DNA from 2 places in the Kaistia sp. UC242_56 genome. Region 1 is predicted to be linked to the other one. Evidence: predicted binding sites of a transcription regulator. Region 1 holds the regulator's gene; the other holds the start of a gene.

Region 1 (4,605 bases):
CCGCGCATGGCTTCATCAAGCAGGTGCTGTTCGAAAGCCCGATGCTGATCTGCATCATGCTGATCGTCGGCGGCTTCATCCTGCTGATCGTCGACCGGCTCGATCTGAGGCCCCGCTATCACGACGCGATGGATTTCTCGCTCGGCATGTATTTCGGCATCGGCGTCGCCCAGTGCCTGGCGATGATCCCCGGCGTCTCGCGCTCGGGTTCGTCAGTCGTCGCCGCCATGCTGTTCGGCAGCGACAAGCGCGCCGCGGCGGAATTCTCGTTCTTCCTCGCCATGCCGACCATGGCCGGCGCCTTCGCCTATGATCTCTACAAGACGCACGACCAGATCACGACGGCCGGCGCCTGGAACATCATCGTCGGCTTCATCGCCGCCTTCATCGCCGGCGTGTTCGTGGTGCGCCGGCTGCTCGATTTCGTCAGCCAGCGCGGTTTTGCGCCCTTCGCCTATTGGCGGATCATCATCGGCGCGATCGGCCTCGCCGCCGTGCTGACCTTCGGCTGATCGCCAACCGCAACAGAAAAGGCCCGCCTCCGTCGCCGGAAGCGGGCCTTTTTCATGTCAGAAATTGAGCGGTCGATCAGGCCGTGCGCTTGTGGTCGAACTGGCCATGCGGCTTGAAGCGCTGCAGGTAGGACGGCAGCACGGTGAGCAGATTGCTCGGATGAATGCCGATGCCGTCCAGCGTGCGGCCTTCCGCCTCGGCGGCGGGCGAAACGACATTGTCCTGCTTCAGCAGGCGAACCTGGTCGACGGTCAGGAGCGGCTTGGGCAGCCACTGCGCGACCGACGCGCCGTAATGCGCGAGCGTCCACGGCACCGGGACCAGCAGCGGCGAACGCTCGATCTCGGTCAGCAACAGCTCCAGGCACTGGCGGAAGGTCTTCACCTCCGGCCCGCCGAGTTCATAGACGGTGCCGCCCGCGAGCTGGCCCTCGACGGCGCGCGCGATCGCCTCCGCGACATCGCCGACGAAAACCGGCTGCAGCCTGGTGGCGCCGCCGCCGATCAGCGGCAGGAAGGGCGAGATGCGGGCCATGTCGCCGAAGCGGTTGAAGAACTGGTCTTCCGGCCCGAACACGATCGAAGGACGCAGGATGACGGCTTCCGGCACGGTCTCGAGCACCGCCGCCTCGCCCAGCGCCTTGGTGCGGGCATAGAGCGATTCCGAATTCGCATCGGCGCCGAGCGCCGACTGGTGCACCAGCGTCTGGATGCCGGCGGCACGGGCCGCCTCGGCCACGGCGCGGGCACCGAAATTATGCAGGACGGAGAAGTTCTGGCGGCCGCTCTCGTTCAGCACGCCGACCAGGTTGACGACGGCATCGGCACCCTCGACGGCGCGGTCGACCGACCAGCGATAGCGCAGATTGGCCTGCACCGGCATGATCTGGCCGACGGAGCCGAGCGGCTGCAGATGGCCGGCGAGATCCGGGCGACGCACCGCGACACGGATGCGCCAGCCGCGCTTCGCCAGCGCGCGCACCACATGACGGCCGATGAAGCCAGAGCCGCCGAAAACCGTGACCAGTTTGTCGGTACCCGTCGCCATGTTCTCGTCTCCATCTATCTTTGAAGCGTTCTCATATCGGCTCGCCGCGGCGCTGTACAGACGCCAGACGGTCGCGCTCAGCCGATCAGCCGGCCAACCAGCTTCGCCGTGTAATCGACCATCGGCACGATGCGCGCATAGTTGAGCCGGGTCGGCCCGATCACCCCCAGCACGCCGACCACGCGGCTCTCGGAATCGCGGTAAGGTGATACCACCAGCGACGAGCCGGACAGTGAGAACAGCTTGTTTTCCGAACCGATGAAGATGCGGACGCCGTCGCCGGCCTCGGCGCTGCCCAAGAGATGCACCAGCTCGCGCTGCGTCTCGATATCGTCGAACAGCAGGCGGATGCGCTCGAGATCCTCGGCGGCGCGCACATCCTCGAGCAGATTGGCCTGGCCGCGGACGATCAGCGTATCCGGCCGAACGCCGGTCGCCTCGACCCAGCTCGCGAGGCCCGCATCGATCAGGCGCGCGGTCAGCTGGTCGAGCTCGGCGCGGACCTGCTGCTGCCGCTGGTTCAGTTCGGCGCGCGCCTCGGCCAGGCTGCGGCCGCGCAGATGCGTGTTGAGATAGTTCGCCGCCTCGACCAGGCTTGAGGGCGTCGTGCCGGGGTCGAGGTCGATCAGCCGGTTCTCGACCGAGCCATCCTCGCCGACCAGCACGACCAGCGCCTTGGTCGGCTCCAGGCGGACGAATTCGATATGCTTCAGCCGCTGGTCGCTCTTGGAGGCCAGCACGACGCCGGCGCCGCGCGACAGGCCCGACAGCATGCGCCCGGCCTCGCTCAGGACGCCATCGACCGTGCGGCTGGCGCCGCCGCCGGCGACCCGGCTTTCAATGTCGCGACGCTCGTCCGAGGTCAGGTCGCCGACCTCCAGCATCGCGTCGACGAACAGGCGCAGCCCGCTTTCCGTCGGCAGCCGTCCGGCCGAGGTATGCGGCGCATAGATCAGGCCCAGACCTTCCAGATCGGCCATGACGTTGCGGACGGAGGCTGGCGACAGCGCCATCGGCAGGATGCGGGCAAGATTGCGCGAGCCGAGCGGCTCTCCCGTCTCCAGATAGCTGTCGACGATGCGCTTGAAGATTTCGCGCGAGCGCTGATCGAGCGCGGAAAGCGCCGACGATGCCGTCTCGGTGGCCGTGCGGTCGGCGGGCAAGACGCGGGATCCTCTCTTCGAAAGCTTCGATCTCTTTGATTAAGTGTCGATTTCGACGCCCGGTTCAAGCAGGGCTTTACGTTTTGAGCCACCGACCTGTACAAGCGGACCAACGAAACAGCCAGGAATATCCCATGCGACCTTCGAAACGCGCCGCGGACGCCCTGCGTGCGGTAACGCTTGAACGCGGCGTTGCCAAGCACGCGGAGGGCTCTTGCCTGGTCAAGTTCGGCGACACGCACGTGCTTTGCACCGCCAGCCTCGAGGACAAGCCGCCATCCTGGCTGCGCGGTTCCGGCAAGGGCTGGGTCACCGCCGAATACGGCATGCTGCCGCGCTCGACGGGCGATCGCATGCGCCGCGAGGCCGCGACCGGCAAGCAGTCCGGCCGGACGCAGGAAATCCAGCGCCTGATCGGCCGCTCGCTGCGCGCCGTGGTCGATCTCGTCCATCTCGGCGAAAAGCAGATCACCATCGATTGCGACGTGCTGCAGGCCGATGGCGGCACCCGCACGGCCTCGGTCACCGGCGCCTGGGTGGCGCTCTATGATTGCGTCGCCTGGATGAAGTCGCGCGACATGGTCGGCCCGAAGGTGATCCGCGACCACGTCGCCGCCGTCTCGGTCGGCATGTATCGCGGCACCCCGGTGCTCGACCTCGATTACGCCGAGGATTCGGAAGCCGAGACGGATGCGAACTTCGTCATGACCGGCACCGGCGGCATCGTCGAGATCCAGGGCACCGCCGAGGGCAAGCCCTTCAACGAAGCCGAACTGACCGCGATGCTGACGCTTGCCAAGAACGGCATCGTCGACCTGGTCGAACTGCAGAAGCTGGCCATTTCCGGATGAACGCCATTTCCCACCGCCTAACCTCCGGCGACACGCTCGTGCTCGCCTCGCATAATGGCGGCAAGCTGCGCGAATTCGCCGGCCTGATGGCGCCGTTCGGGCTCAAGGTCGTCTCGGCCGGCGAACTCGGCCTGCCCGTGCCGGACGAGACCGGCACGACGTTCGAGGAAAACGCCGCGATCAAGGCGCATGCCGCCGCCAAGGCGTCGGGCTTCCCGGCGCTTTCGGACGATTCCGGCGTCTGCGTCGATGCGATTGGCGGCGAGCCCGGCGTCTACTCGGCCGATTGGGCCGCCCCCGACGGCGATTTCGCCCGCGCCATGCGCAATGTCGAGGAGAAGCTGCAGCAGGCCGGCGCCAACACGCCGGAGAGCCGCACCGGCCGCTTCGTCGCCGTGCTCTGCCTCGCCTTCCCCGATGGCACAACGCGCTATTACCGCGGCGAGATCGAAGGCACGCTGGTCTGGCCGCCGCGCGGCGAACTCGGCTTCGGCTACGATCCCGCCTTCCTGCCGGAAGGCCATGAGCGCACCTTCGGCGAGATGGCGGCGGAAGAGAAGCACGGCTGGTCGGCCGGCCGCACCGATGCGCTGTCGCACCGGGCGCGCGCCTTCGCGAAGTTCGCCGAAGCCGAGCTCGGGGCCTGACATCCATGGCCCCCCCGATCGAACCCGGATTTGGCGTCTATGTGCATTGGCCGTTCTGCGCGGCCAAGTGCCCCTATTGCGACTTCAACTCGCATGTCCGCCACCAGGGGGTCGATCAGGAGCGGTTCGCCAAGGCGTTCGTCACCGAGATCAAGACCATGGCGGCCAAGTCGCCGGGCAAGACGGTCGATTCCATCTTCCTCGGCGGCGGCACGCCGTCGCTGATGGACCCGAAGACGGTCGGCACCATTCTCGAGGCCATCGGCGCGGCATGGAACGTCGCGCCGGATGCCGAGATCTCGATGGAGGCCAACCCCTCCAGCGTCGAGGCAGAACGCTTCCGCGGCTATCGCGCCGCCGGCGTCAACCGCGTCTCGCTCGGCG
Region 2 (4,605 bases), 1.4 Mb from region 1:
GCCGGCCCTGAAGGCGGGCGACTACGTGCTGGTCCTGACCGTGACCGATGCCGCGACCGGCCGCTCCGCGCCCGTCGAACTGCCGTTCTCGATCACCGGCTGAGCCGCCGGTCCAGGCCTGTGACAGCTATCATAGCCCAGCCGGCCCGGCCGGGCGCAGGATGGCGGAACGCTGGACGGGTGTCCTCCGACTTCTCCTGCTTTGCGACGCGCTGAATGACCTCTGTCTATGATCTGAAGCCGCGCTTTCAGGCGCTGCTGCGCCCGCTGACGCGCGGGCTTGTCGCCCGGGGCGTGACGGCCAACCAGGTGACGATCGCCGCGATGCTCGCCAGCGTCGCCACGGCGATCGCCCTGTGGGGGCTTGCCGGCGACCGCGCCAGCCTGCTGCTCCTGCCGTTGCTCCTGTTCGTGCGGATGGCGCTCAACGCCATAGACGGCATGATCGCCCGCGAGCATGACCAGAAGAGCCAGCTCGGCGCCATCCTGAACGAGGTCGGCGACGTCGTGTCGGACTCGGCGCTCTATCTGGCGTTGGTGCCGGCGCTGGCGCCCTATGGCGCGCATGCCTTCCCGATCGTCCTCTTCGTCATCGCGGCGATCCTGACCGAATTCGTCGGCGTGCTGGTCCAGTCGCTCGGCGCCGGCCGCCGCTATGACGGGCCGATGGGCAAATCGGACCGCGCCGCGGTGGTGGGCCTGGCAGCCTTCCTGATCGCGATCGGAGTCCCGGCGGGCTGGTGGCTGGACGGCATCATGCTGCTCCTCGCCTTCCTCGCCATCTGGACCTGCTTCAACCGCGCCCGCCACGCGCTGCGGGCGGAGGCCTGATGTCGGATATCGCTTTCCTGTTCGTTCTGTTCGGCTTGCCGGCGCAGATCGTCATCACGCTGGTGCTGGTCGTTCTCGGCCTGCTCGCGGCGACCCTGCTGGTGTGGATGCGCGCCGCTCCGCCGGCGGAGGACGAAAAGGCCAATGAAAAGCGGCGGGAGTTGAAAGCCCGAATCGGCAGCTGGTGGGCGATGGTCACGCTGCTGGTCGTCGCGCTGGCGCTGGGCCGTACGGCGATGATCGTGCTGCTGGCCTTCGTGAGCTATCTCGCGCTGAAGGAATATCTGACGATCATCCCGACCCGGAAGGCCGACCGCGTCGTGCTGCTGGTCGCCTATCTCGCCGTCCCGGTCCAGTACTACTGGGTCGGGATCGGCTGGTACGGCATGTTCGTCATCTTCATCCCCGTCTACATGTTCCTGATCCTGCCGGCCGCCATGGTGCTGCGCGGCGAGACGCAGGGCTTCCTCAAGGCGGCGGGCACGCTGCATTGGGGACTGATGACCTCGGTCTTCGCCGTCAGCCACGCCGCCTATCTGCTCGCCGTTCCGCCGCCCGATGCGCCGCTCGGCATGGGGGCGGGGCTGCTGGTCTTCCTGCTGATCGCGACCGAGTTCAACGATGTCGCCCAGTTCGTCTCCGGCAAGCTGATCGGCCGGCGCAAGATCACGCCGCGGGTCTCGCCCAACAAGACGATCGGCGGCTTTCTCGGCGGACTGGTGGCGACGATCCTGCTCTCCGCCGCGCTGGCGCCGATCCTGACGCCGATCGGCGCCTGGCAGGCGGCCGTCATCGGCGGATTGCTGGCCACCGCCGGCTTCTTCGGCGACATCGTCATGTCGGCGGTGAAGCGCGACCTCGGTATCAAGGACACCGGCACCATGCTGCCGGGCCATGGCGGCATCCTCGATCGCATCGACAGCCTGGTCTTCACCGCGCCGATCTTCTTCCACGCCGTCCGCTACTTCTATTTTTGAGCATCCCCGATGACCGCCCGCGACATTCTGCGACTGCTGTTTTTCGCGCTTCTGGTGCGGCCGTTCCTTCTGGTGGCGATCGGCCTTTCCGTGCGCCATCGCGAGCGGCTCCCCAAGGATGGGCCGGTGATCATCGCCGCCAATCACAACAGCCATCTCGACACGCTGGCGCTGATGTCGCTCTTCCCGCTCCGGAAGCTGCGCCGGGTGCGGGCCGTGGCGGCGGCGGATTATTTTTTGAAGAACCGGCTGCTCAAATGGTTCGCCGTCGACCTGATCGGCATCCTGCCGATCGAGCGCAGCAGCGGCCGGGGCGGCGCGGATCCGCTGGCCGATGCGCTGGCCGCGCTCGACGCCGGCGATATCCTGATCTTCTTCCCCGAGGGGTCGCGCGGCGAGCCGGAAATGCGCCAGGCCTTCAAGCGCGGCGTCGCCCACATTGCCCGCCGTCGCCCTCACGTTCCGGTGCTGCCGGTGTTCCTGCGCGGCTTCGGCAAGGTGCTGCCGAAGGGCGTTCATCTTCCTGTCCCATTCTTCTGCGATGTGGTGATCGGCCATCCGATGACGGGCGCCGGCGAGGGCTTCGTCCAGCGCCTGGAGATGGCCGTCGATACGCTCGGCAGCGAGACGCCCAGCTCCGAATGGGCCTGAGTTCGGCATCGTCCGATCGGTCATCGCCCAAAAAAGTGAGACCGGCCTCGAGACCGTCTCCTTGACAATCTGCCCCCCGCCGCCTAGATCCGTGCTGCCTGCTAGCACTCCCCATCGGTGAGTGCTAGCAACCCACATTAGCGGGTGGTCCGGTCCGGATCGCCCTGCACGCGAGGAGAGAACAAACATGGCATTCCGTCCTCTGCACGACCGCGTCGTCGTCCGCCGCGTAGCGTCGGAAGAGAAGACTGCCGGCGGCATCATCATCCCCGACACCGTCAAGGAAAAGCCGCAGGAAGGCGAAGTCGTCGCTGTTGGCCCCGGCGCTCGTGACGAGGCTGGCAAGCTGGTCGCTCTCGACGTCAAGGCCGGCGACCGCATCCTGTTCGGCAAGTGGTCGGGCACGGAAGTCAAGATCGACGGTGAAGAGCTCCTGATCATGAAGGAGTCGGACATCCTCGGCGTTATCGAAGGCAAGGCCGGCAAGGGCAAGTAAGCCGCGCGGGGTCCGCCCCAGACGCGAATTACGTTTGTCTGCCACAACCTCCAAGGAGCTCATTCAATGGCTGCTAAAGAAGTAAAGTTCTCCGCCGACGCGCGCGAAAAGATGCTGCGCGGCGTCGATATCCTCGCCAACGCTGTCAAGGTCACGCTCGGCCCCAAGGGTCGTAACGTCGTCATCGAGAAGTCGTTCGGCGCTCCCCGCATCACCAAGGACGGCGTTTCCGTCGCCAAGGAGATCGAGCTCGAGGATCGTTTCGAGAATCTCGGTGCGCAGCTGGTTCGTGAAGTCGCTTCCAAGACCAACGACAAGGCCGGCGACGGCACCACCACCGCGACGGTTCTCGCTCAGGCGATCGTCAAGGAAGGCGCCAAGTTCGTCGCCGCCGGCATGAACCCGATGGATCTGAAGCGCGGCATCGATATGGCCGTGACCGAAGCCGTCAAGGATCTCGTCGCCCGCTCGAAGAAGATCAAGACGTCCGAGGAAGTCGCTCAGGTCGGCACCATCTCCGCCAATGGCGAGAAGGAAATCGGCCAGATGATCGCTTCGGCGATGCAGAAGGTCGGCAACGAGGGTGTCATCACCGTCGAGGAAGCCAAGACCGCCGAGACCGAGCTCGAAGTCGTCGAAGGCATGCAGTTCGACCGCGGCTACCTGTCGCCGTACTTCGTCACCAACGCTGAGAAGATGGTGGCTGAGCTCGACGACCCCTACATCCTTCTGCACGAGAAGAAGCTCGGCAACCTGCAGGCGATCCTTCCGGTCCTGGAAGCTGTCGTCCAGTCGGGCAAGCCGCTGCTGATCATCTCGGAAGACGTCGAAGGCGAGGCCCTGGCCACGCTCGTCGTCAACAAGCTCCGTGGCGGCCTCAAGGTCGCAGCCGTCAAGGCTCCGGGCTTCGGCGATCGCCGCAAGGCCATGCTCGAGGACATCGCTGTCCTGACGGCTGGCCAGGTGATCTCGGAAGATCTCGGCATCAAGCTCGAGAACGTCACGCTCGCTCAGCTCGGCCGCGCCAAGAAGGTCACGATCTCCAAGGAGAACACGACCATCGTTGACGGCAACGGCAAGAAGAAAGAGATCGAAGCCCGCGTCAACCAGATCAAGGCTCAGATCGAAGAGACGACCTCGGACTACGACAAGGAGAAGCTCCAGGAGCGTCTCGCCAAGCTCGCAGGCGGCGTCGCGGTCATCCGCGTCGGCGGCGCGACGGAAGTCGAAGTCAAGGAGCGCAAGGACCGCGTCGACGACGCGCTGAACGCAACCCGCGCCGCTGTCGAAGAAGGCATCGTCCCGGGCGGCGGCACGGCTCTGCTGCGCGCCAAGAAGGCTGTCGAGAAGCTGAAGTCCGAGAATCCGGACATCATGGCAGGCATCAAGATCGTGCTGCGCGCGCTTGAGGCTCCGATCCGTCAGATCGCCGAGAATTCCGGCGTCGAGGGTTCGATCGTCGTGTCGAAGGTTCTCGAAGGCAAGGGCGACTCGTTCGGCTTCGACGCCCAGAGCGAGACCTATGTCGATCTCGTCGCTGCCGGCATCATCGATCCGACCAAGGTCGTCCGTACCGCTCTGCAGGATGCGGCTTCCGTGTCCTCGCTGATCGTCACGACCGAGGCGCTGATCGCCGACAAGCCCAAGAAG

What was found. Region 1 encodes HrcA, which represses chaperone genes, less so after heat shock. Its sites were predicted from a motif close to GTTAGCACTCNCNNNNNGNGAGTGCTAAC; they were not measured.
Region 2: the regulator HrcA is predicted to act here: its motif matches at 2,560-2,588, upstream of groES (co-chaperone GroES).

The regions. Positions count from the first base shown of each region.
Region 1 covers NZ_JBIOAN010000002.1:115,135-119,739, reverse strand. Annotated here, with positions in the region: gene ACHMWQ_RS03330 (undecaprenyl-diphosphate phosphatase) at 1-512, shown strand, start outside; gene ACHMWQ_RS03325 (complex I NDUFA9 subunit family protein) at 589-1,560, opposite strand; gene hrcA (heat-inducible transcriptional repressor HrcA) at 1,638-2,723, opposite strand; gene rph (ribonuclease PH) at 2,858-3,574, shown strand; gene ACHMWQ_RS03310 (non-canonical purine NTP pyrophosphatase) at 3,571-4,221, shown strand; gene hemW (radical SAM family heme chaperone HemW) at 4,227-4,605, shown strand, end outside.
Region 2 covers NZ_JBIOAN010000002.1:1,562,714-1,567,318, forward strand. Annotated here, with positions in the region: gene ACHMWQ_RS09980 (hypothetical protein) at 1-103, shown strand, start outside; gene ACHMWQ_RS09985 (CDP-alcohol phosphatidyltransferase family protein) at 217-831, shown strand; gene ACHMWQ_RS09990 (phosphatidate cytidylyltransferase) at 831-1,808, shown strand; gene ACHMWQ_RS09995 (lysophospholipid acyltransferase family protein) at 1,818-2,459, shown strand; gene groES (co-chaperone GroES) at 2,647-2,955, shown strand; gene groL (chaperonin GroEL) at 3,022-4,605, shown strand, end outside.